DNA from 3 places in the Neorhizobium fuzhouense genome. Region 2 is predicted to be linked to each of the others. Evidence: riboswitches for the same ligand, from Rfam matches in the RefSeq annotation. Region 2 holds a riboswitch; each other region holds the start of a gene.
What was found. A riboswitch is a leader RNA that binds a small molecule or an ion and turns the genes downstream of it on or off. The one in region 2 is predicted to bind cobalamin.
Positions count from the first base shown of each region.

Region 1: it holds a riboswitch for cobalamin, as region 2 does, so the genes downstream of both, ACEXP3_RS02080 (CbtB domain-containing protein) here and ACEXP3_RS10680 (DUF1636 family protein) in region 2, are expected to answer to the same signal.
Region 3: it holds a riboswitch for cobalamin, as region 2 does, so the genes downstream of both, ACEXP3_RS15815 (ABC transporter substrate-binding protein) here and ACEXP3_RS10680 (DUF1636 family protein) in region 2, are expected to answer to the same signal.

Region 1 covers NZ_JBHFFP010000001.1:405,227-412,793, reverse strand. The annotation lists gene ACEXP3_RS02110 (hypothetical protein) at 1-57, shown strand, start outside; gene ACEXP3_RS02105 (branched-chain amino acid aminotransferase) at 286-1,161, shown strand; gene ACEXP3_RS02100 (superoxide dismutase) at 1,387-1,989, shown strand; gene ACEXP3_RS02095 (metallophosphoesterase) at 2,139-3,026, shown strand; gene ACEXP3_RS02090 (c-type cytochrome) at 3,127-3,570, shown strand; gene ACEXP3_RS02085 (c-type cytochrome) at 3,718-4,587, shown strand; cobalamin riboswitch at 4,668-4,883, shown strand; gene ACEXP3_RS02080 (CbtB domain-containing protein) at 4,909-5,085, shown strand; gene ACEXP3_RS02075 (CbtA family protein) at 5,209-6,015, shown strand; gene ACEXP3_RS02070 (hypothetical protein) at 6,012-6,350, shown strand; gene ACEXP3_RS02065 (type 1 glutamine amidotransferase family protein) at 6,360-6,932, opposite strand; gene ACEXP3_RS02060 (GNAT family N-acetyltransferase) at 6,958-7,446, opposite strand.
Region 2 covers NZ_JBHFFP010000005.1:59,240-66,806, forward strand. The annotation lists gene cobN (cobaltochelatase subunit CobN) at 1-2,897, opposite strand, end outside; gene cobW (cobalamin biosynthesis protein CobW) at 2,897-3,934, opposite strand; gene ACEXP3_RS10680 (DUF1636 family protein) at 3,946-4,377, opposite strand; cobalamin riboswitch at 4,482-4,686, opposite strand; gene cobO (cob(I)yrinic acid a,c-diamide adenosyltransferase) at 4,786-5,400, shown strand; gene ACEXP3_RS10690 (cobyric acid synthase) at 5,400-6,872, shown strand; gene cbiB (adenosylcobinamide-phosphate synthase CbiB) at 6,856-7,567, opposite strand, start outside.
Region 3 covers NZ_JBHFFP010000008.1:187,251-194,817, reverse strand. The annotation lists gene ACEXP3_RS15825 (EAL domain-containing protein) at 1-537, opposite strand, end outside; gene ACEXP3_RS15820 (hypothetical protein) at 534-749, opposite strand; cobalamin riboswitch at 1,879-2,119, shown strand; gene ACEXP3_RS15815 (ABC transporter substrate-binding protein) at 2,300-3,340, shown strand; gene ACEXP3_RS15810 (FecCD family ABC transporter permease) at 3,337-4,362, shown strand; gene ACEXP3_RS15805 (ABC transporter ATP-binding protein) at 4,404-5,138, shown strand; gene ACEXP3_RS15800 (peroxiredoxin) at 5,217-5,876, opposite strand; gene ACEXP3_RS15795 (MarR family winged helix-turn-helix transcriptional regulator) at 6,135-6,641, shown strand; gene ACEXP3_RS15790 (glutaminase) at 6,740-7,567, shown strand, end outside.

The DNA.
Region 1 (7,567 bases), on a different contig from region 2:
ACGGCGCCGGGCCAGGAAGCGCCGCTTCTGCCCGTGCCGCAACAGCAACGTCCCTGAGGCGGCCTGAAGCGGCGGCCTGGGGCGGCCCGAAGCGGCGGGCGCCACACCATCACATTCGGTGATGGTTTCCTGTGAGTGGCTGCTGGCTTATGCACGTCCTTGAACGCCGGCGGCATGCTTTAAGCAATAATCTTTCGATCACTGCGGCGGGATTAAAAAATCCTTGACCTTGCGGCCGGTGCGCGCCTTCATCCTCGCCAAAATAGCCGCTTCAAGGAGAATGACATGCCCGTCGATACCGCGCCCCGCAGTGCCACCTTCACCTTTGTCGATGGGGACTGGGTGGCCGGCAATCCGCCGCTGATCGGCCCCACCTCGCATGCCATGTGGCTGGGCTCCACGGTGTTTGACGGCGCGCGCTGGTTCGACGGCATTTCGCCCGATCTCGACCTGCATTGCGAGCGCGTCAACCGGTCCGCCATCAACATGGGCATGACGCCGGTGATGGAAGCCAAGGCCATCGAGGCGCTGGCGCTGGAAGGGGTGAAGAAGTTCGACGGCAAGACGGCGATCTACATCAAGCCGATGTACTGGGCCGAACATGGTCTGCCTTATTCGGTTGTGGCGCCGGATCCCGAATCGACCCGCTTTGCGCTCTGCCTGTTCGAGGCGCCGATGCACACGGCAAAGCCGTCTTCGCTCACCGTCTCGCCCTATCGCCGCCCCAACCCGGAAGTGGCCATGACCGGCGCCAAGACCGGCAGCCTCTATCCCAACAGCGGCCGCATGATCATCGAGGCGCGCGGCCGCGGCTTCGACAATGCGCTGGCGCGCGACATGAACGGCAATGTCGCCGAAACCGCCTCGTCGAATGTCTTCCTCGCCAAGGACGGCGTGGTGATGACGCCGATTGCCAACGGCACCTTCCTCGCCGGAATCACCCGCTCGCGCATCATCAACCTCTTGCGCAGCGCCGGCGTCGAAGTGCGTGAATGCACGCTGACGGTTGAGGATTTCAAGGCCGCCGACGAGATCTTCACCTCCGGCAACTATTCCAAGATCGTGCCGGTCAACCGGCTCGACGACCAGGAATTCCAGGAGGGGCCGTTCGCCCGCAAGGCTCTGGAACTGTACATGGACTGGGCCCGCGCGGCGGCTTGATCGCCTGACGGCAGACGGAGCGAAGGTGGCCGCCGCCTTCGACCCTTGCGTCCAGGCGCCAGGAAAATCGGCAGACACCGGGTGAACCGAACGCCCGTTGCAGCGTTCTCTAAAGAACAGTTCCGTCCGGTAATTTTGCGCCGTGGCCCGTTGCCTCTTGGGACGCGCACACCTATGTTCCCGATCACCACTCAGACCGCCGTTTTGCCGAAAAGGAGTAAGATCATGGCTTTTGAACTTCCCGAACTCCCCTATGCCTACGATTCGCTTTCCCCCTACATGTCGGCGGAAACGCTCGAATATCACCACGACAAGCACCACAAGGCTTATGTCGACAACGGCAACAAGCTGGCCGCTGAAGCAGGCTATGGCGATCTGTCGGTCGAAGAAGTCGTGAAGAAGTCGTTTGGCACCAATGCCGGCCTCTTCAACAATGCCGCCCAGCACTACAACCACATCCACTTCTGGAAGTGGATGAAGAAGGACGGCGGCGGCAACAAGCTGCCCGGCAAGCTGCAGGCCGCCATCGACAGCGATCTCGGCGGCTACGACAAGTTCAAGGCCGATTTCATCGCCGCCGGCACCACGCAGTTCGGCTCCGGCTGGGCCTGGCTTTCGGTGAAGGACGGCAAGCTCGTCATCTCGAAGACCCCGAACGGCGAGAACCCGCTGGTCCACGGCGCATCCCCGATCCTCGGCGTCGACGTGTGGGAACATTCCTACTACATCGACTACCGCAACGCCCGTCCGAAGTACCTCGAAGCCTTCGTCGACAGCCTGATCAACTGGGACCACGTTCTGGAAATGTACGAAGCCGCTTCCAAGTAAGTCGCTCGTTTCTGTCGAATGCAAAACGCCCGGCGGGTTTTCCCGCCGGGCGTTTTGCGTCTTGGCGGAGGCCACCGCCCACCGGCGCAACGCCCCCACATCCGACCGCCTGTCATGTCCCTGTCACGCCGCCCGGCTATTGCAACGCCATGTCACATCAGCCGCTTCTTCGCTTCGGCGTGATCGCCGACCCGCAATATGCCGATCTGGAGCCGAACACGGGTCTGGACCGGCATTTTCGCAACAGCCTCGGCAAGCTTGCCGAAGCGATCGCGACCTTCGAGGGGGAGGATCTCTCCTTCGTCATGACGCTCGGCGACCTCATCGACCGCGATTTCGCAAGTTTTGACGCGCCGCTCGAAATCTATGGCCGCTCGCGCCACGAATGCCTGTTCCTGCCCGGCAATCACGATTTTCTCGTCGCACCCGACCGGTTGCCGCAGGTGTTTGAAAAGCTCGGCATGCCGGCGCCGTACTATGCCTTTACCCGCTCGGGCATCCGCTTCCTGGTCATCGACGGCTGCGAGGAAAGCCTGTTTTCAACCGTTGCCGATCCGCAGGCGCATGCGGCAGCCAAGGCCCGGCTGTCGCGGCTGCGTGCCTGCGGCGCCATCAATGCCATGGACTGGAATGCGGGGATTTCCCGCCGGCAGTTTGCCTGGATCCGCCGCGAGCTTCAGCGGGCTGAGGAGAAGTCCCAGCCGGTGATCGTCATGGGGCATTTTCCGCTTTATCCCGAAAGCGACCATGCGCTCTGGGACAGCGGCGAACTGGTCGATCTTCTCACCGCCTCGCCGCAGGTGATCGCCTATCTCTGCGGGCACTATCATGCGGGCCGGATCGCCCGCGCCGGCGGCTGCTGGTTCGTCAATTTCTGCGGCATGGTGGATACCGAGGCGAGCAATGCCTTTGCGCTCGTGGACGTGTATGGCGACCGGCTTGAAATCAAGGGTTACGGGCGTCAGGGCACCCACGTGCTGGCCTGCCGCCCGGCCAGCCTGATGCATGATGTCGCAGCTCTTCACATCTCTGTGTGAGCACTGAAATGCCATTTCTCTCAAATGCATACGGTGTAATCATGGCGCCGTCGTCAGAGCGTCGCGCCACACTATGGCTTGCGCACAAGGGAGTATGGACATGAATTTGAAGCGGGTTTCCACGGCCGTGATGGCCCTCTGTCTTGGCGCCGGCATGGCTTTTGCCGCCGGCGAGCCGCAGGCAGAGCGTCAGGCGCTGATGAAGAAGATCGGCGGTTCCATGGGCGAACTGGGCGCCATCGCCAAGGGGCAGAAGCCTTATGATGCGGCAACCGTGAAGACGGCCGTCTCGACAATCAGCGCTTCGGCCAAGGATTTTCCCAACCATTTCCCGGCCGGCTCCGAAACCGGCATGGACACGGCTGCCTCGCCGGCGATCTGGCAGAACATGGCGGACTTCAAGGCCAAGGCGATGAAGCTTTCCACCGATGCCGATACGGTTCTCGCCTCCATGCCGACCGACCAGGCCTCCGTCGGCCAGGCCCTGCAGACGCTGGGCGCCGATTGCGGCACCTGCCACCAGGCCTATCGCCTGAAGCGGTAAGGGCTCTCCTGCCATCGCCGCCGCGCATTTTCGTCTTGCGCGGCGGGGTGCCCGTCTGCCAATCCTTTCACAGTAAATCTTTCTCGGTAGCGGAGTGCGGCCGTGGCATCGATAACAGCCAAGCTGGCATTGGCCGGCGCAATTGTCGTGGTGGCAGGTGCTGCCGTCGCCTATGGGCTGACGCGGCCGCAGCCTTATCCCGCCGAGCACTGGGCAGGGCTTGGGGCGCCGGATGTCGCCAATGGCGAAACGCTGTTCTGGGCGGGCGGCTGCGTCAGCTGTCATGCGCAAAAGGATGCCAAGGGCGAAGAGCAGAAGGTGCTATCAGGCGGGCGGGCGCTGCCGACGGCGTTCGGCACCTTCCACGTGCCCAATATTTCACCCGACCCAAAGGCCGGCATCGGCGCATGGACGCTGGCGGAGTTCGGCAATGCCATGACGCGCGGCGTCGGTCCGGAGGGAGAGCACCTTTATCCATCCTTCCCCTACAGCTCCTATGCGCGCATGACGCCAAAAGACGTCAACGACCTTTTCGGTTACCTGAAGACGCTGCCGGCAAGCCCGAATGTCGCGCCGCCGCATGATCTCTCCTTTCCGTTCAGCCTGCGCGTGACGCTCGGCGGCTGGAAACTGCTGTTCTTCAGTGCCGAACCGCGGGTGGCGCTGAACGCCCCGAGCGACATCGTCAAGCGCGGGCAATATCTCGTCGAAGGCCCCGGCCATTGCGGCGAATGCCACACGCCGCGCAATGCGCTGGGCGGGCTGCAGACGGACCAGTGGCTGGCCGGCGGCCCCAACCCGGAAGGCGAGGGACGCATCCCCGACATCACGCCGGGCTCGCAGACCATCGGCAGCTGGAGCGAGGGTGACATCGCCAACTATCTGGAAACCGGCTTCACGCCCGACTTCGACAGCGCCGGCGGCTCGATGGTCGAGGTGCAGCAGAACCTGTCGCACCTGCCCAAGAGCGATCTTGCGGCAATCGCGGCCTATCTGAAGGCGGTTCCGGCGCGCTGAACAGCGCAACTGCGGACCTGCGCACAAGCGAAGAAGCCGGAGGGTTGCGACGCGTATTGACAGACCCCCGGTGGCAGGCGACAAGAAGGGCGTGTGACGGTTCCTGCCGGATGAAAGATCCGTCGGGATGAAAAGGGAATACGATAGGGCATTGTCAGCGGTGCCTCATTCGTGGCTGCCCCCGCAACTGTGAGCGGTGAGTTCATCGACTGTTCTGGCCACTGGGAAACCGGGAAGGTCTGGTCGTTGAACGGTGACCCGCGAGCCAGGAGACCTGCCGCCGCATCTGTCGTCAACGCATATGCAACGAGGGGTTTTTGCATGTCGATCCAAACATCCGTCGCCGGGACTTCGGCGAAATCCACATCCCAGCTTCAGGCCGTCTTTGCGGTCGCGCTTGGCCTGTTCATCGTCGGCTTCGTCGGTTTCTCCCACGCGGAGGTTGTTCACAATGCCGCCCACGATACGCGCCACGCCAATGCCTTTCCCTGCCACTAGCGCGCTCCACTGCCTCTTTTAAAGAGGTTTGAAGTCCATTCCTGCATTGTGATTTCGGGGCATCGCGCCTGTTGAGGCCGAGCGCGGTCAAGGCCGGTGCCGCCGGGGATAAGGTTTTTCTCCATGTTCAGATCCATTGTATTCTCCGCCGTGATGGTGGGGATCGTGAGCGGTATTGCCGTCTCGCTGATTCAGATGGTCGGCACCACGCCGCTCATTCTGTCTGCCGAAACCTATGAAAGTGCGGCTTCCGTCGGTCATGATCACGCGCCGGCGGCAGAGGCCCCGCTTGTTGCCGAAAACTCCACGTCTCATAGCCATGCCGCCGGAACGGCAGCGCATGAACATGCACAAGGTCATGATCAGGAAGGTCATGATCATGGGGGGCAAGACCACGGGGCAGGCTGGACGCCCGCCGACGGTCTGGAACGGCTGTCCTATACGGCCGCGGCCAATATCCTGACGGCCATCGGCTATGCGCTGGTGCTTTCGGGGCTGCTGGCGGTTGCGAGCCAGAGCGGGCTTGCCAAAACTATCGACTGGCGCACGGGTCTATTCTTCGGCCTTGCCGGTTTTGCCTCTGTGATGCTGGCGCCCATGGTGGGGCTTCCGCCGGAACTGCCGGGATCTCCGGCCGGCGATCTTGGCGCGCGGCAGATCTGGTGGCTGTCGACGGCCTTTGCTACTGCACTCGGCATCGCGCTGCTGGCGTTTCGACGCGATGCGGTATCGGCGGTCGCGGCCATCGCGCTCATCGCGGCACCACATGCCATCGGCGCACCGCTGCCGCCAGATGGCGAGCATGCGCTTGCTCCGCTTGGGCTCGAACGCCAGTTCATCGTGGCGGCAACGCTCACAAGCCTCTTGTTCTGGGCGCTTCTCGGTTCGCTGAGCGGCTTCCTGATGCAGCGTTTCGAGGCGGCGCGGTGAGCCAGACCGAGCCGGATCGGCGCGCCATCTGGCGCGACGATCTTGACGCCCTGCAATTTGGCGTGCCGGGAGAGGGCAGTCTCTGCCTTGTGCATCGGCTCGCCTTTAGGGCACTTCTGCCGTCAGCCCCAGCGGAAGGTCTTTCCCGGCAGGCCTGCCTTGAATTTTTCTTCAGGGAAAGCCGACATTTCGAAGCTGCCGCCAAGTCAAAAGTGACGCGCCTCGGCTTGGCCCCCGGCCATAACCTTCATCTCAATAGTCGCGATATCCGTCGCGCAATAGCGGGTGACGTTTCCGATGGTGTACCGAAGGCCTGCCGGGTGCTGACCGGCTGAGACGGGCTATCAGCCCGGATGATGCTCGGCGGAAAAGCCCACCATTTCCGCTTGCGCATCCGGCGTCCACAGATCGAGCGCTTTCAGGATTTCCACGGCAAAGGTGAAGGGGGAGGTGCCGGGAGCGGTGATGATGCCCTTGTCGCTGACGGCCTGCGGCTGGTCGCGGTAGAGCGCCTCGCCCCGGTAGGCGGGATAGGCCTTGTGGGATAAAAGCGCGTTGCCGGTATGGGCTACGTCATTGAGGAGGCCGGTGCCGGCAAGCGCGCTTGCGGCGGCACAGATGCCGCCGATGACGGCCTTGCGCTGGGCAAAATCCGCGACCAGGTCGGTAAGATCCGGGGCAGTGCCCTTTTCCCAGCTCATGCCGCCCGGAATGACCAGCGCGTCGAAGTCGCCCACTGCCAGGTCGCGATAGGCAAGGTCGGGCGTCACCCGCAAGCCGCCCATCGAGGTGAGCGGCGCACCGTCCGGCGAGGCGGTGAGGATATCGGTGCCGAGAAAGCTGCGGGCAACGGCGGTCAGCAGCCCGATTTCCCAATCCGCATAGTCGGGCGTCAGAGCAATCGCAATCCGTGTCATGTCGTCCTCCTGGGGGTATCGACGTTCAGGCGAGCGCCTGCAGGAAGCGCATGCCCGTCACCGGGCGCGCGGTGAAATCCATCTGTTCGTAGAAGCGGTGGGCAGCGAAATTGCCGGTGGCGGCGCTCACCGACAGGTAGCCGCAGCCCAGTGCCCTTGCACAATCGCGCGCCCGGTTGACCAGATGCTGGCCGATGCCGTGGCCGCGATGGCCGTCGCGCACGAAGAGATGGTGCAGGTCCATGCCGCGCTTGCCTTCCTGGGCGCGGTAGAGCGGCACGAGAATGGCATAGCCGATAAGCTCCGAACCGGTATCGGCCACCAGAGCCTGGATCCAGGGATGGGCGCCGAACAGGTCGCGCTCCAGCGTTTCCGGCGTCATGGCGGCGGCATCGCCGTGATGGGCTGCGAGAAGCGCAATCATCTCGTTCAGTTGCGGCAGGTCACGCGGCTTGGCAGCCCGGATATTGACCACGGGCGGGCGGATCAGCGAAATTTCGGTATCTTCAGGCATGTGCGGCATCCTCTGGTTCATTCGTGCCGTCAGGTGCCGTCTTGAAACAACAAAGCCGCCTGACGGCGGCTTGTTGACATTGTGATCTGTCCGAGCCGCCCGTTACCGGTAGGCCCAAAAA
Region 2 (7,567 bases):
ATAAAGGCAACATCGCCGGAGCCGTCGAGCAGGTCGCGGCCGGGATCGTCGCCGGTGTGGACGAGAAGATCGGCGTGCCGGACACGCTCTTCAAACAGCGCGCCGGCTTCCCGTTCTTCGCCATCAGGCCCGCCAAAGGTGTGGCTTGCCATGGCAAGATAGGCGCGGCCGAGATCCTCGCGTGTCTCCCAATCGCCTGCGGAAAGCTGTTCTTCGATGCCTGAACCATAGGTGCCGGGGGCGGAGCCAAAAATGCGGACAGGGGCCGCACCGTCCGCCAGACTTGCTTCCGCCAGTGGATTGTCGCCGTCCGCCTCATCGGAGCGCCCGGCAATGGCCCTGACCGCTGCATCGACCAGCGCGATGAGGGCGGGAAACATATCCCGGAAAAGACCGGAAATGCGGAAGGTAACGTCGACCCGCGGCCGTCCGAGGCTTGCCGGCGGCAGAACTTCGATGCCGGTGACGCGCCCCGTCGCCGGGTCCTGCACCGGGCGTGCGCCCATCAGCGCCAGACCCTGCGCCACCTCTTCGCCGCCACTTCGAAGCGTGGCGCTGCCCCAGAGATCGATGATGATATTTTTCGGCCAGTCGCCATGGTCCTGCATGTAGCGGCGGATCACCTCGTCGGCGGCAAGCCGGCCAAGCTCGAAGGCCGTCGGCGTCGGCATGGTGCGCGGGTCGGAGGCGTAGAGATTGCGGCCGGTCGGCAGCACGTCGCGGCGTCCCCGCGCCGGCGCGCCGGAAGGGCCGGGGCGAATGTGGCGACCATCCAGCGCGGCGATCAGGCTCTCGCGTTCGCATCGGGCACTTTCGAGCCGCGCAGGGTCTGTCTCCCGGTCATCGCTGTGGCCGAAGACATGCTGGCCATCCTTGATGGCAAAATCCTTCAGATCGCAGAGAAAGGCGTCGATGCGCGACAGCGCCGTATCGGGATCGTCGACCTCGGACACGCCTGCTTCGCCGGCCAGGCCCGATTCCTTCGCCGCTTCGAGGATCAGCTTTGCCAGCCGGTCGCGGCGGCGGCGGTCGAGCCCGTCGGCCTGCGCATATTCATCGACCAGAAGCTCCAGCCTCTGCTGCGCCTCCGACAGTCCAGCCTCGGTGAGCATCGGCGGCAGATGGCCAAGCGTGACGGCGGCAATGCGCCGCTTTGCAATGGCGGCTTCGCCTGGATTGGAGACGATGAAGGGATAGATCACCGGCAACTGGCCCGTGAGGAGCTCGGGAAAGCAGCTTTCCGTCAGCGCCACGGTCTTGCCGGGCAGCCATTCCAGCGTGCCATGGGCGCCCATATGCAGGATGGCATGGCATTCCCGCTGCATCCATGCGCCAAAGGCCATCAGCGCGTGACGGGGCGGACGGGCGGGATCATGGTAATCGGTGCGCCGGTCGGCTTCCCGGCCACGATCCGGCGCAAGCGCCACCGTGACATTGCCGAAACGGGCGGCGCGGAAGGAAAAACCGTTCGGGCCAAACGCCTCATCCGCCTGTGGCTCACCCCAGGTGGTGGCAACGGCATTTTGGGCACCTTCCGGCAGGCGGGCGAGATAGTCTGCATACTCGGCGCCGGCAAAATGGTGCGCGCCTGTCAGGACCCGGTCCATCAGCGCCTTTGCCGTGTCCGGAATACCGGTGACGCCATATCCTTGCTCGGCTAACTGAACAAGAATCTGCCGCACGCTTTCGGGCACATCGAGGCCGACGGCATAGCCGGTGCGGCCGGCAGCGCCGGGATAATCCGGCATCAGGATGGTGATCCGGCGCTCGGCACGGGGCGTTTCCTGGAGTGCCAGATGCCGGGCGATCCGGTCTGCCACCGCCTCCACCCGGTTTGGTTCGGGCCGATTGGCAAAGCCTGCAAAACCATAGGCCTTATCGCCGCTGCGTTCCGCCTTGAACGACAGGGTGCCGGCAAGGATGCGGCCATCGAGTTCCGGCAGCACGACATGCATGGCAAGATCCGAGGGGCCAAGCCCGCGCCGGCTTGTTTCCCAGGCTTCGCGTTTTGTCGTGGCGATGACGGCCTGAAAGACCGGCACGCCCAGCCGGTCGAACAGCGTTTCGCCCGCCAGTTCCGCCTGGCTCGCAAAGGCTGTCGTGGTGATGAGGGCCGGCGGGTGAAGGGCAGCGAACTGCTTTTCGAGGAAGGAGAGGGTTGCAAAGTCCTTCAAGCCCGGCACGAACACCGGCAGTGGCGCAAAACCGCGTGCGGCAAGCGCCGCAGCGAGCGCATCGATGGGCGCGACATCACCCGACAGCAGCATCGAGCGATAAAACAGCAGCGGCAGGACCTTTTTGCCCGCAAAACCCTCCAGTGCCTCTGGAAGGGAGACGACACCGTGGCCGGGCCGGTAAAAGCCAAGTCTTGGCACGGCCTCGGCCACTGGCCGTACATCCCGTTGACCATTCGCCAGGGCGAAAAGACTTGTGGCCAGCCGGTCGAGATTGTCCGGCCCGCCTTCGCGGAAAAACGAAAGGAAGCCTGCAATCTCGTCCGGGGAAAGTGTGGAGGCGGCGGTCAGACGGTCGTCGGTCTCGCTGCATTCGCCGGGCAACAGAATGAGGGGAATGTTCATCCGGCGCGCCAGATGCGACAGTTCTTCCACCCCGTAGCGCCAGCGGTCATAGCCGCCCAGAATGCGCACCATCAGCACACGGGCGTGGCGGGCCACCTTGTCGATCCACAGATCGACCGACATCGGGTGGCGCAGGTCCGAAAGCGGAGCAAGGCGCAAGGTAAGGTCATTGCGCGACAGCCGGTCCCAGGCCGATGCCATGCCGTTCAGGTCGCTGTCGGAAAAGGACAGCACCACCACATCGCCCGGCGTCTGGTTGAGATCGACCGGTTCGATCAGATCGTCGAGCGACGAGGATGTGGTGGCAAGGATGTGCATCAGGCGGCCAGGATCTTTTCGATGCGGGCGGCATCAATGCCCTTTTCGCCGATAACGACGAGGCGCGAGCGGCGATCTTCGCCGACCGTCCAGGCGCGGTCGAAATAATGGTTCACGCGCGGGCCGACGGCCTGCACCAGAAGCCGCATCGGCTTGCCCTCAACTTCCACATATCCCTTGATGCGCAGCACCTTTTCGGCCGCCGTCACATCGGCAATGCGCTGGCTGAGGCTTTCGGCATCCGCAATGGCGGGAATGTCGAGAACGAAGCTGTCGAAATCGTCGTGCTCGTGGTCGAGTTCGTCGTCGTGATGCGTCTTGCGGTTTTCGATGTCGTCCTCGACGGCAAGGCCAAGGCCGATGAAGACGGCCGGATCGACCGCGCCCTTCTCGGAATTGACGATATGCACGGCGCGCGGCAGGTGAGCGCTCACATGGGCGCGGGCCTTTTCCAGATCGGCAGGCGACAGAAGGTCGGCCTTGGTGAGGATGACGAGATCGGCGCAGGCGATCTGGTCTTCAAACACTTCCTCGACAGGATCGTCATGGTCGAGTGCCTCGTCACTCACCCGCTGGGCGGCGAGCGCCTCCATGTCGTCGGCTACGCGGCCTTCCGCCAGCGCCAGCCCGTCCACCACGGCGATCACGCCATCCACGGTCACGCGGCTTTTCACGCTCGGCCACTGGAAAGCCTGGATTAGAGGCTTCGGCAGCGCAAGGCCGGAGGTTTCGATGAGGATATGATCCACCTTGGGTTCCATCGCCAGAATGCGGTCGATGGCCGGCACGAAATCATCGGCCACCGTGCAGCAGATGCAGCCGTTTGCCAGCTCGATGATATTGTCTTCGGGGCAATTTTCGATGCCGCAGCTTTTCAGGATCTCGCCATCGATGCCGACATCGCCGAACTCGTTGACGATGATGGCAAGCCGCTTGCCCTTGATGTTCTGCAGGGCCTGAGACAGCAGCGTCGTCTTGCCGGCGCCGAGAAAGCCGGTGACAACCGTGCAGGGAATGCGGGCGAGGGAAGAGGTCATGTGTTTGTCCTTCAAGGCTTCTGGTCCTGGGATTGCGGGTGCGCAAAGGGGGGAATGCGGGCAATCATGCCGCGCTTCAGGCTGTCGGGGCGCCCTTTCCACGGCATCAGCCCATCGACTGAACCGGCAAGCAGGCGCGCGCCGAGGAGAAGATCGTCTCCGCTTTCGGTCGTCAGATCGCCGAACACATAGCTCCAGCCACTGCTGCTCTGGATCGTGGCGCTCAAGCCCCGCTTGCAATTGGCAAGGCAGGCAACGCTCTTCACTTCGATACCAGGCTCGTGATGGTCACTGATGCTTTGCGCCAGAACGGCACCCTCGCGGGGCGCCATCGGGTCCTGCGTGGCGCTGCGGCAGGTTTCGCAGACGAAGACGACAACGGGGCAAGCGTTGGCCACCGGCGCTTCGGTTGTCTTGTCGTCCGTCTGTCTCGATAAATCCACCTGGTAACCCCGCGCGTGCAAACCGTAACGGGGTGCAAGCCTGCGCGGCGTATCCGGCATGCTCGTCAACAGATCATCCGTGCCGGAGCACCCCGCCCGGCTGGATCGTCACATCGTCAACGGCAGGTCTCCTGGCTCGCGGATCGTCGCCCGTGCGCCGCCTTCCCGAAGATGTCTTCAGTGGCCTGATGCGCCGGACTACCCGCTTACAGTTGCGGGGGCAGCCGTGGTTTAGGCAAGAACTGCCGCACCACGTTCCCTCTTAGCTTTCCCCGTTGCCGGGAAAAGACCGTTGTCCCTGTCACTATGCGCTTAGCCGCTTGTGTGTCAATGGCGGCAGGCAAGGCATTGCCGGGGGGCGCGGTTCGACTATAGTCCCGCTCCCCAGGAAAGCGCGAGGAGTGCCCGATGAAGGAAATCGACGAAAACGAGGCCGAGCGCCACCGCCGCAAGATGGAAAACCGTAAGGCCGTGCAGGATGCGGAAGTGGCGGAAAAGACGATCGAGAAGGGGTTGCTGATCGTCAATACCGGTCCGGGCAAGGGCAAATCGACGGCCGCCTTCGGGCTTGCGCTGCGCATGCTCGGCCATGGCCGCAAGGTCGCCGTCGTGCAGTTCATCAAGGGCGCCTGGGATACGGGTGAGCGTGTGGCGCTGCAGGCATTTGGGGATCAGATGATCTGGCACACGATGGGCGAGGGCTTTACCTGGGACACGCAGGATCTGAAGCGGGATGTGGCTGCTGCCGAACGGGCCTGGGAGAAGGCGCTGGAGATGATGGGCGAGCCGGATGTCGGCTTGCTGATCCTCGACGAGCTGAACATCGCGCTGCGCTACGACTATCTCGATCTTGAACGGGTGATCGCGGATCTTGTCGCGCGCCGGCCGGATCTGCATGTCATCGTCACCGGCCGCAATGCCAAGCCGGCGCTGATCGAGGCGGCCGACATGGTAACGGAAATGACGCTGGTGAAACATCATTTCAAGGCCGGCGTGAAGGCGCAGGCCGGGATCGAGTTCTGATGACGCAGAAGCCGCCTGCCAGGGCATTGATGTTTCAGGGCACCGGGTCTGATGTCGGCAAGTCGCTGGTGGTGGCAGGTCTTGCGCGCGCCTTTACGCTGCGCGGGCTTCGCGTCCTGCCGTTCAAGCCGCAGAACATGTCGAACAATGCTGCCGTGACGGCCGATGGCGGTGAAATCGGCCGGGCGCAGGCGCTGCAGGCGCGGGCGGCGCGGGCGCCTTTGTCGGTCCACATGAACCCGGTGCTGCTCAAACCCCAGAGCGAAGTCGGCGCCCAGCTGGTGGTGCAGGGAAAGGTGGTCGGCAATGCCAGGGCTGCCGAATACCAGGAGATCAAGGCGGGCCTGATGCCGCGGGTGCTCGACAGTTTTTCCCGCCTGAAGCAGCAAGCCGATCTGGTTCTGGTGGAAGGGGCCGGCAGCGCCTCGGAGGTCAATCTGCGGCGCAACGATATTGCCAATATGGGCTTTGCGCGGGCAGCAGATGTGCCGGTCGTTCTGATCGGCGATATCGATCGCGGCGGTGTCATCGCAAGCCTTGCCGGCACGAAACTGGTGCTGGAGCCCGATGATGCGGCGATGATCCGCGCCTTCATCGTCAATCGATTTCGCGGCGATCCGGCGCTGTTTGCCGAGGGCATGACGATGATCGAGGGCTTTACCGGCTGGGCGCCCATCGGCCTCCTGCCGCATTTTGCCGAAGCCATAAGGCTTCCGGCCGAGGATGCGCTGGCGCTTCAATCTAAACCTGCCGCAAAGGCCGGCGCCAAACTCCGCATTGCCGTGCCGATCCTGCCGCATGTTTCCAATTTCGACGATCTCGATCCGCTGGACGCCGAGCCGGAAGTAGAGCTTGTGCGGATAAGACCCGGAGAAGTGCTGCCGGCCGATGCCGATCTCGTGCTGCTGCTTGGCTCCAAGGCGACGATTGCCGATCTTCAGGTGCTGAAGCAGGCGGGATTGGATACGGACATTGCCGCGCATCGAAGGCAGGGCAAGCCGGTGCTCGGGCTCTGCGGCGGATATCAGATGCTGGGCAAAGCGGTGGCTGATCCCGATGGCATCGAAGGTCCGGCCGGTGCCGTCGAACAGGGGCTCGGGCTTCTTGACGTGAAAACCCGGCTCACCGGGCAAAAGCATCTCACTGCCGTTTCGGGCAAGACGGCGGACGGTCACTCCTTTGCCGGCTATGAAATGCATGTGGGCGAGACAAGCGGAGCTGATCGCGCCCGCCCGTTTGCCCTGATTGGCGGCGTGCCGGAGGGGGCTTCCTCGGCCGATGGCCTGGTCCGCGGCACCTATGTCCACGGCCTGTTTGCCGATGACCGCCAGCGCTCGTCATGGCTGACGCGGCTTGGCGGCACCGAAACGCGGCTTGATTACGAACAGGGTGTCGAGGATGTGCTCGATCGCCTTGCCGCCCATCTCGAGCGGCATCTCGATCTTGATCTCCTCATCAGCCTTGCACGGTAAGGGCAACGGCGATCAGGCCGAAGAGGATGATCAGCAACAGGTCCGCGATGCGCGCCAGCGACAGCGCATTGCGGATATCGCTACTGGTTGCCTCGCGCCGTCCGCCCTCTCCCATCACGTGATCCTCGACGAGGACGCCGCCATAGACGCGGGGGCCGGCCAGGGCAAGGCCCAAAGCCCCTGCCATCGCCGCCTCAGGCCAGCCGGCATTGGGCGATTTGTGGTGGCGCGCATCACGCCGCACCGCCGCCCAGGCCGCTTTCGCCGAAGCATCCGGCAGAAGGGCTGCGGCTGCGATAAACAGCATCGCCGTCAGGCGCGAGGCGGGCAGGTTGATGAGATCGTCGAACCGGGCGGCCGCCCAGCCATAGGCGCTGTAGCGGGCATTGAGATGGCCGATCATGCTGTCGGCGGTGTTGGTGGCCTTGTAGGCGCAAGCGCCGGGCAGCCCGCCGACGCCGAGCCAGACGGCGGGTGCCGTCACGCCATCGGAAAAGTTTTCGGCAAGGCTTTCGATGGCCGCGCGGCAGACGGCGGCCTCGTCAAGCTGATCGGGATCGCGCCCGACGATCATCGAGACGGCCTTGCGACCTTTGTCGAGACCGCCGGTTTCCAGCGCTTCGGCCACGGCCCGAACATGGTCTTCCAGGCTTTTCTGGGCGAGCAGGCTGGAGGAGAGGAGGGCCGTGACGAGG
Region 3 (7,567 bases), on a different contig from region 2:
GAGGCGTTCCAGCGCTGGCATGTAGACGCCGGGCATGACCACGCGGCCATCCTCATCCGACAGGCGCACGACGCATTCGCTGTAAAGAACCGACGCGGGCTCGGACGCACTGCAGACCGGCTGTTCGACCAGCGTGAAGCGGGCGTTGAACAGCGCCTCATAGGCCAGCGCCGCGGCGCTCATGTCGATGCGATAATCCTGCGCGCTGTTCTGCGAGGCGGTGTGGAGCCCTTGCGCGTCCGGCACGGTGTTGCGGCAGCTCAGCGCCACGACGATGCGGTTGTTGCCAACCGGGATCGGCAGGGCGGCTGCCGCACAAAGCGCCTCATCGACGCGCGACCAGACCGGCAGGCCATCCTCGAGCTGGAAGGGCGACGCCGCCACACCCCAGCTTTCAATGGTGAAGGGCACCTGCAGCGACCGCTCCAGCCGGCGGGCGACTTCCGCCAGGACGCGGCCGGCGACACCCTCGCCGAAATAGGTCGAAATATCTCCGAGATTATCGATCGTAATGCACATGGCAGCCGTGGCATTCATGACAGTGCTCCCCAGCTGATCATGTAGACGCGACCCGCAACGCCGCCGGCATAACAGGATGCGCCGCCGGTCTCGTTGAGAAATGGTTTGAAGACACCGTTGGAAGAAACAACGAAATCGAGACCATCCCGGACCGAAGAGCGAGCGGACGTGCAACCATCTGCTTCGCCATACCCCGGTTCACAGCCATCATAGCTGATTTCACCCTGCATGAAGGGAACCCTTTTTCCGACGGTGATTTGTACTAATAAGCCGTTAAAATTTTCAATGCTTTACGGGCATTCAACCGAGTGAAATCAGAAACTTATTTTTACTCGGCTTCTCATCTTATTGTCAATAGTAACACTTTTAGTTCGCAGAAGCATTTTGCGCGCCCTTTGCGAAGCGGTCAGCGATTAGGTTAAGCTCTTCAAGTCGAAAAACAAGGCTTTTCAATCTTGAATCGTCCTGCCCACGTAAAACCCTATGCCGTCTGCGAATTTATCCTTCCGGAGAGTCGCCACCCGATCGCGCCTCGCCTTCCGGATCCGTCGCCATTGATCCCGAGCCGTCTCACGACGGCTGAAGGAGGTTGTGCCGGATCCGCCGGCCGAAGCAGGCAAATCAATGCGAAAGGCCGTCTAGCGCACTGATCTGCAAATGAAAAGAAAATTCATTTATATTCGTAACTGCGAATAAATATGCCTGAAACGACTGTTCAAGCCACACATCCGGGGCAGACAATCCTCAATGCCGCAGATGGCGCACCGGACCGACATTCCCGCTGCTGCCCGCGCAAAAACACGCAATACGTGTATTTTTCAACCGCGTGAAGTCAAGCATTCGCCCCGAATGAGACGAGAAAAAGGCAAATTTGCTCCCAATTGGAAAATAAGCGGGCGACGTCAGAGAATAACTCCGGGACGCGCCAGTATTATAGATCGCGGAACGCGCCAAAATGAAACGGACGATCAACCACCAATGCCACCTGAGGACCGTCATGTGCCAAAATAGACAGGTATCTTTGGGTGAAATTCCCTCGCGCCCCATTCTGAGACGGTGAAACCGGCATCAGGCTGGCGCAGAAAATGGTGTGTCGCCGACGGCACCACACGACTGGAACCAGCCGCACATCCGGCGCTGGCCGATGCTCCAGGGAGCGCCGGACGTCAACGGCTGCGAAAAAGGACGAACACCAGCAGCGATCTTAACGCGCCCAGCCTCGCTACCCGCGTATCGCAAAATCCGCCGGGGCGACTTTACAAACGGATTTTGCGAATCCAATTGTAATGATATTACATAACGAACGACGACAGGATCTCTCGACCGCGGTCGCCTGCCTTGACGCGGTGCCATTGCCCGGCTTAACTGGCGGTTGATGGTTCCCCAAGCCGGTTCGCCGGAGAAGGGGATTAATAGGGAACACGGTGCGGAACCTCCATCAGGGTCCCAATGCCGTGGCTGCCCCCGCAACTGTAAGCGGATGCCAATCATCCTCGTGGTGCCGACCAGGCACCATGCCACTGCACGAAATTTTGTGCGGGAAGGCAGATGAGAGGCGCCAACCGTGAGCCAGGAGACCTGCCATCGCACTGAAGTCCAACGTCACGGGCGGGGATGCCCGGAACAGGAGCTGACATGACTATTTCTCGCTTTGCGAGCACCGGTTGTCGAACCCTCAAGCGCCCCAAACGCCTGACATCCGTCCATCAGGGCTGATTGCAGCTGAGATGCTTTTATCGCAGGGGCTGAAGGCCCCCCATAGCCACCAGGGTTCGACCACATGTTTATTCGTATGACGCACGCGTTGCGCCAGGCCTTTGCGGCCGGGCTGATTGTTGCCGGAGCAGTGCTTCCCGCTTCCGGTGCCTTTGCCGCAGAAACCACCTATCCGCTGACACTGCAGAATTGCGGACGCCAGATCACCTTTTCAAAGCCTCCGCAGCGGGCGGTGTCGCTTGGGCAGAGCACCACGGAAATTCTCTATCTGCTCGGGCTTTCCAAGCAGGTCGTCGGCACCGCCGTCTGGATCGGCCCGGTGCTCAAGGGCTACGAGGAGGCCAATGCTTCCGTGCCGCGGCTTGCCGATAACGATCCGAGCTTCGAAAGCGTCATCGCCACAAGGCCGGATATCGTGACCGTGCAGTTCCAGTGGCATGTCGGCCCGAAAGGTACCGTCGGCACGATTGCCCAGTTCGAGGATCTCGGGGTTCCGGTCTACACCTCGCCGTCCGATTGCATCGGCAAGGACAATTCCTCCGGCGGCGACGGCGTGCGGGCAGAGGCCTTCAGCATGGACCTGATCTACGAAGAGATCCGTGATCTTGCCCGGATCTTCAATGTTCAGGATCGTGGCGAGCAGGTGGTGGCCGATCTCATGGCGCGCGAAAAGGCCGCCCGCGCCAAGGTGGCCGGTGCAAAATCGACGCTGTCGGCCGTCTTCTGGTTTTCCAGCGCAACGCTTGCCGCAGATCCCTATGTGGCGGGCAGGAATGGCGCGCCCGGCTATATCATGAAGGCGCTCGGGATCACGAATGTCATCGACAGCGACGAGGAATGGCCAACCGTCGGCTGGGAAACGATCGCGCGCGCCAACCCCTCGATCATCGTGGCCGCCCGCATGGAGCGCCGCCGCTATCCGGCCGACGACAGTGCCGTCAAGGCCGCCTTCCTCCAGAAGGATCCGGTCGTCAGCCTGATGCCGGCGGTGAAGGCCGGCCATGTGGTGGAGATGGATGCGCAGACGATGAACCCGACCATTCGCACCATCGACGGCATCGAACAGTTGGCGGATGCGATTGAAAAGGCGGGCCTTTCGCGGTGAAGCACAGCCGCATCCGTCTGGCGGCGGGGGCAGCCCTTGGCGCCCTTGCCGCCCTTCTTCTGGCGCTCTGGTTCGGCGCAGCGATCGGCGAAACCGCCATTCCCTTCGATGTGGTGGCAAAAACCGCCGCCAACCGCCTGTTTGGCGCAGGATACCCTCTGGCGGCGATCGACGAAGGCATCGTCTGGAGCTACCGGCTGTCGCGCGTCGTCGTTGCGGCCTGCTGCGGGGCGGCGCTGTCGCTATCGGGCGTCGTGCTGCAGTCGCTCCTGCGCAATCCGCTGGCCGATCCTTACGTGCTCGGCATTTCCGCCGGCGCCTCCACCGGCGCGGTCTCGGTTGCGATCCTGGGCCTTGGCGGCGGCATGATCGGCCTGCCGCTGGGCGCCTTTGCCGGCGCCGTCATCGCCTTCGTGCTGGTGAGCCTGCTTGCCCTACGCGCCGGGCGCGGCTCGGCGGCAATCATTCTGGCCGGTGTTGCGGGCTCCCAGCTCTTTCATGCGCTCACCTCCTTTGTCGTCACGAAAGCCGCCAATGCCGAACAGGCGCGCGGCATCATGTTCTGGCTGCTCGGCAATCTGTCGGGCGTGCGCTGGCCGGATGTGACGCTGGCGCTGCCGGTGGCGCTCGTGGGCCTCGTCGTCTGCCTTGCCCAGGCGCGCGCGCTCGATGCCTTTGCCTTCGGCAAGGAATCGGCCGCCTCGCTCGGCATTCCCGTGCGGCGGGTCATGGTCATCCTCATTGCCACGACGGCCATGATGACCGCCGTCATGGTGTCGCTTGTCGGCTCCATCGGCTTTGTCGGCCTGGTCATTCCCCATGCGACGCGCATGCTGGTCGGTGTGCGCCACGGGGTTCTCCTGCCGGCCGCCGCCATTGTCGGCGCCATCTTCATGATTGCGGCGGATGTCCTGTCGCGTATTCTGGTCCCGGGACAGGTCCTGCCCATCGGCGTGGTGACCGCGCTCTTCGGTGCGCCCGCCTTTGCCCTGATCATGAGCCAGCGGAGGGCAAGTCTGTGAGGGTGGACGCCGACAACCTGTCGCTTGCAAGCAGCGGCCACATGCTGGTGCGCGACGTCTCCTTCACGGTCGCATCCGGCGAATTCTTCGGCATTATCGGGCCGAACGGATCGGGCAAGACGAGCCTTATCTCCATGCTCTGCGGGCTGCGCAAGCCGCGCACGGGCACCGTTTCGCTGGATGGAGAGCCGCTTGCCGGCCTTGCCCGGCGCGCGCTTGCCCGCCGTCTGGCTCTGGTGGAACAGCAGGCCGACACCTCCGAGCGCATGACGGCCCGCCAGGCGGTGGAGCTTGGCCGCACGCCCTATCTCGGGCTGTCTTCGCCCTGGTCAGGACTGGACGACGCCATCGTCGATGCGGCAATGGGAAATGTCGGCATGGCGCATCTTTCGGGGCGCCAGTGGCATACGCTGTCGGGCGGCGAGCGCCAGCGGCTGCATATTGCCCGGGCACTTGCCCAGTCGCCGAAAGTGCTGGTGCTGGACGAGCCGACGAACCATCTCGATATCGGCCACCAAATCGGCCTGCTCGATCTCGTGCGTCATCTGGATCTGACGGTGATCGCCGCCCTCCACGACCTCAACCATGCGGCCATGTTCTGCGACCGGATTGCCGTGATGAAGGCCGGCCGACTTGTCGCCCTTGGCCGTCCGGCGGAGGTGCTCACGACACGGCTCATCCGGGATGTGTTCGACGTGGAGGCAGTGGTGGAGGCCGCAGAGGGCGGCACCTGCTCGATCCGCTTTGCTCCGGCGCGGCGGATGGCGGCCGAATGAGGCGCTGATCCAGCCTCATCAAGCGCTCATCTCAAGGCCGGGGCAGGTGTCCCCTCCCCCGGCATGTTTGCAATGTTATCAGGCGGCCGGCTGCTTGGTCTTGCGCAGATAGGGCAGAACCGTATCGAAGGCGCCGAAGCGGGCAATCGCATCCTCGTTGGAAACGGCGGCCGTGATGATGACGTCCTCGCCCGGCTGCCAGTTGGCAGGCGTTGCCACCTGATGCTTGGCCGTCAGCTGGATGGAATCGATGGCGCGCAGGATCTCGTGGAAGTTGCGGCCGGTGGTCATCGGATAGGTAAGGATCAGCTTGATCTTCTTGTCCGGGCCGATGACATAGACGGAACGCACGGTGGCATTGTCGGCCGGCGTGCGGCCTTCCGAGCTTTCGCCCGCACCCGCCGGCAGCATGTCGTAAAGCTTGGCGACCTTCAGGTCCTTGTCGCCGATCAGCGGATATTCCACGTCATAGCCGGTTGCCGTGCGAATATCGTCCTTCCACTTGCCGTGGCTTTCGACCGGATCGACCGAAATGCCAATGATCTTGACGCCGCGCTTCTGGAACTCGCCTTCAAGGCCGGCCATGGTGCCAAGCTCGGTGGTGCAGACGGGCGTGAAATTCTTCGGATGCGAGAAGAGAACCGCCCAGCCATTGCCGATCCATTCGTGGAAATTGAGCGGGCCGACCGTGGTCTCGGCGGTGAAGTCCGGGGCGATGTCGTTGATGCGCAGAGACAAGGGAAATCCTCCATGAGCGTGAAAACAGGTTGCGCTCAAGATAGGCTGATTTTTACGGCAGACGAGAGAGTCTGTTGCGGCAAAACGTCCAAGCTTGCAAATCCATTCTCTTTTTGTCGATAAATCACCCGCCCCGCCGCAGCCTGTCACACGCACCCTGTCTCGGCCCCTGCCGATCTTGCGCCCGCAGACCTTTGACAATTAAAATACCTCTCCGTACAGCTTTTGGTCACAAAAGCGCCGAGGGGACGCCTGCGCATGACGGAACCGGATGACACCAGCATGGATCTCGAAATCACCACGCATGCCCGCTCCAAGCCGGAGACGCGGCTGTGGCTGCGCATGCTGTCCACGACCAAGCTGATCTCCACCGAAATCCGCAAGCGCCTGCGCGCCGAATTCGGCGCGACGCTGCCGCAGTTCGATCTCATGGCGCAGCTCTACCGCGAAAAGGAAGGCTTGCGGCTGGGCGAGCTGTCGCGCCGCACGATGGTGACCAACGGCAATATCACCGGCCTTGTCGAGCGGCTGGAAGCCGATGGACTGGTGATCCGCGAAACCCCGACCGACGACCGGCGCGTCACCGTTGCCCGGCTGACCGAGGCGGGCATGGCAACCTTTTCCGCCATGGCCGAGGCGCATGAAGGCTGGCTACGCGACCTGATGGGCGATGTGGACGAGGCGATGATTGCAGCCCTCTGGCAGGATATCGGCCGCGTCAAGACCTCTGCCGCAAACCACCTCTCGGGCCCTGCCGACCCTTGAAGCGCGTCCATGCTGCCCTTGCGAAGCAAGGGAGGATGGACAATACAGGATAAAGAGCCCATCGCCGCTGTCCCTGCCCGGCAGGTGATCGCTGCGCGATGCGCCGCGGACCCGTTCCAGACCATGCCCCAGGGAGACGCCAAACCGTGACGACCGACCTCCAGGCCATCATCGAGGACATCCATAGAGCGCTTGTGCCGCGCACCGGCGAAGGCAAGGCGGCCGACTACATCCCCGAACTTGCCAATGTCGATCCGAAGAAATTCGGCATTGCCATCATTGACCTTGAGGGCCGCGTGTTCAAGGTGGGCGATTGCGACGAGGCCTTCTCCATCCAGAGCATATCCAAGGTGTTTACGCTGACGCTGGCGCTCGGCAAGCACGGCGAGACCACCTGGAACCGCGTCGGGCGCGAACCGTCCGGCTCGGCGTTCAATTCCATCGTCCAGCTCGAACACGAGAACGGCAAGCCGCGCAATCCCTTCATCAATGCCGGCGCCATTGCCATTTCCGACCTCGTGATGGCCGGCCATACGCCGCGCGAGGCGATCGGCGAGATCGTCCGCTTCGTGCAGTATCTCGCCGATGACACGACGATCGCCATCGATCCGGCCGTGGCACGTTCGGAAGCCTCGACGGGCTTTCGCAATATCGCGCTTGCCAATTTCATGAAGTCCTTCGGCAAGCTCACCCATCCGGTCGATCATGTGCTGGGCGTCTATTTTCACCAATGCGCGCTCGCCATGAGCTGCGTGCAGCTCGCCCGCGCCGGACTGTTTCTGGCGGCAAACGGCAAGAACCCACTGTCGGGCCACACGGTCGTGTCCAGCCAGCGCGCACGGCGCATCAATGCGCTGATGCTGACCTGCGGCCATTATGACGGGTCCGGCGATTTCGCCTATCATGTCGGCCTGCCGGGAAAGAGC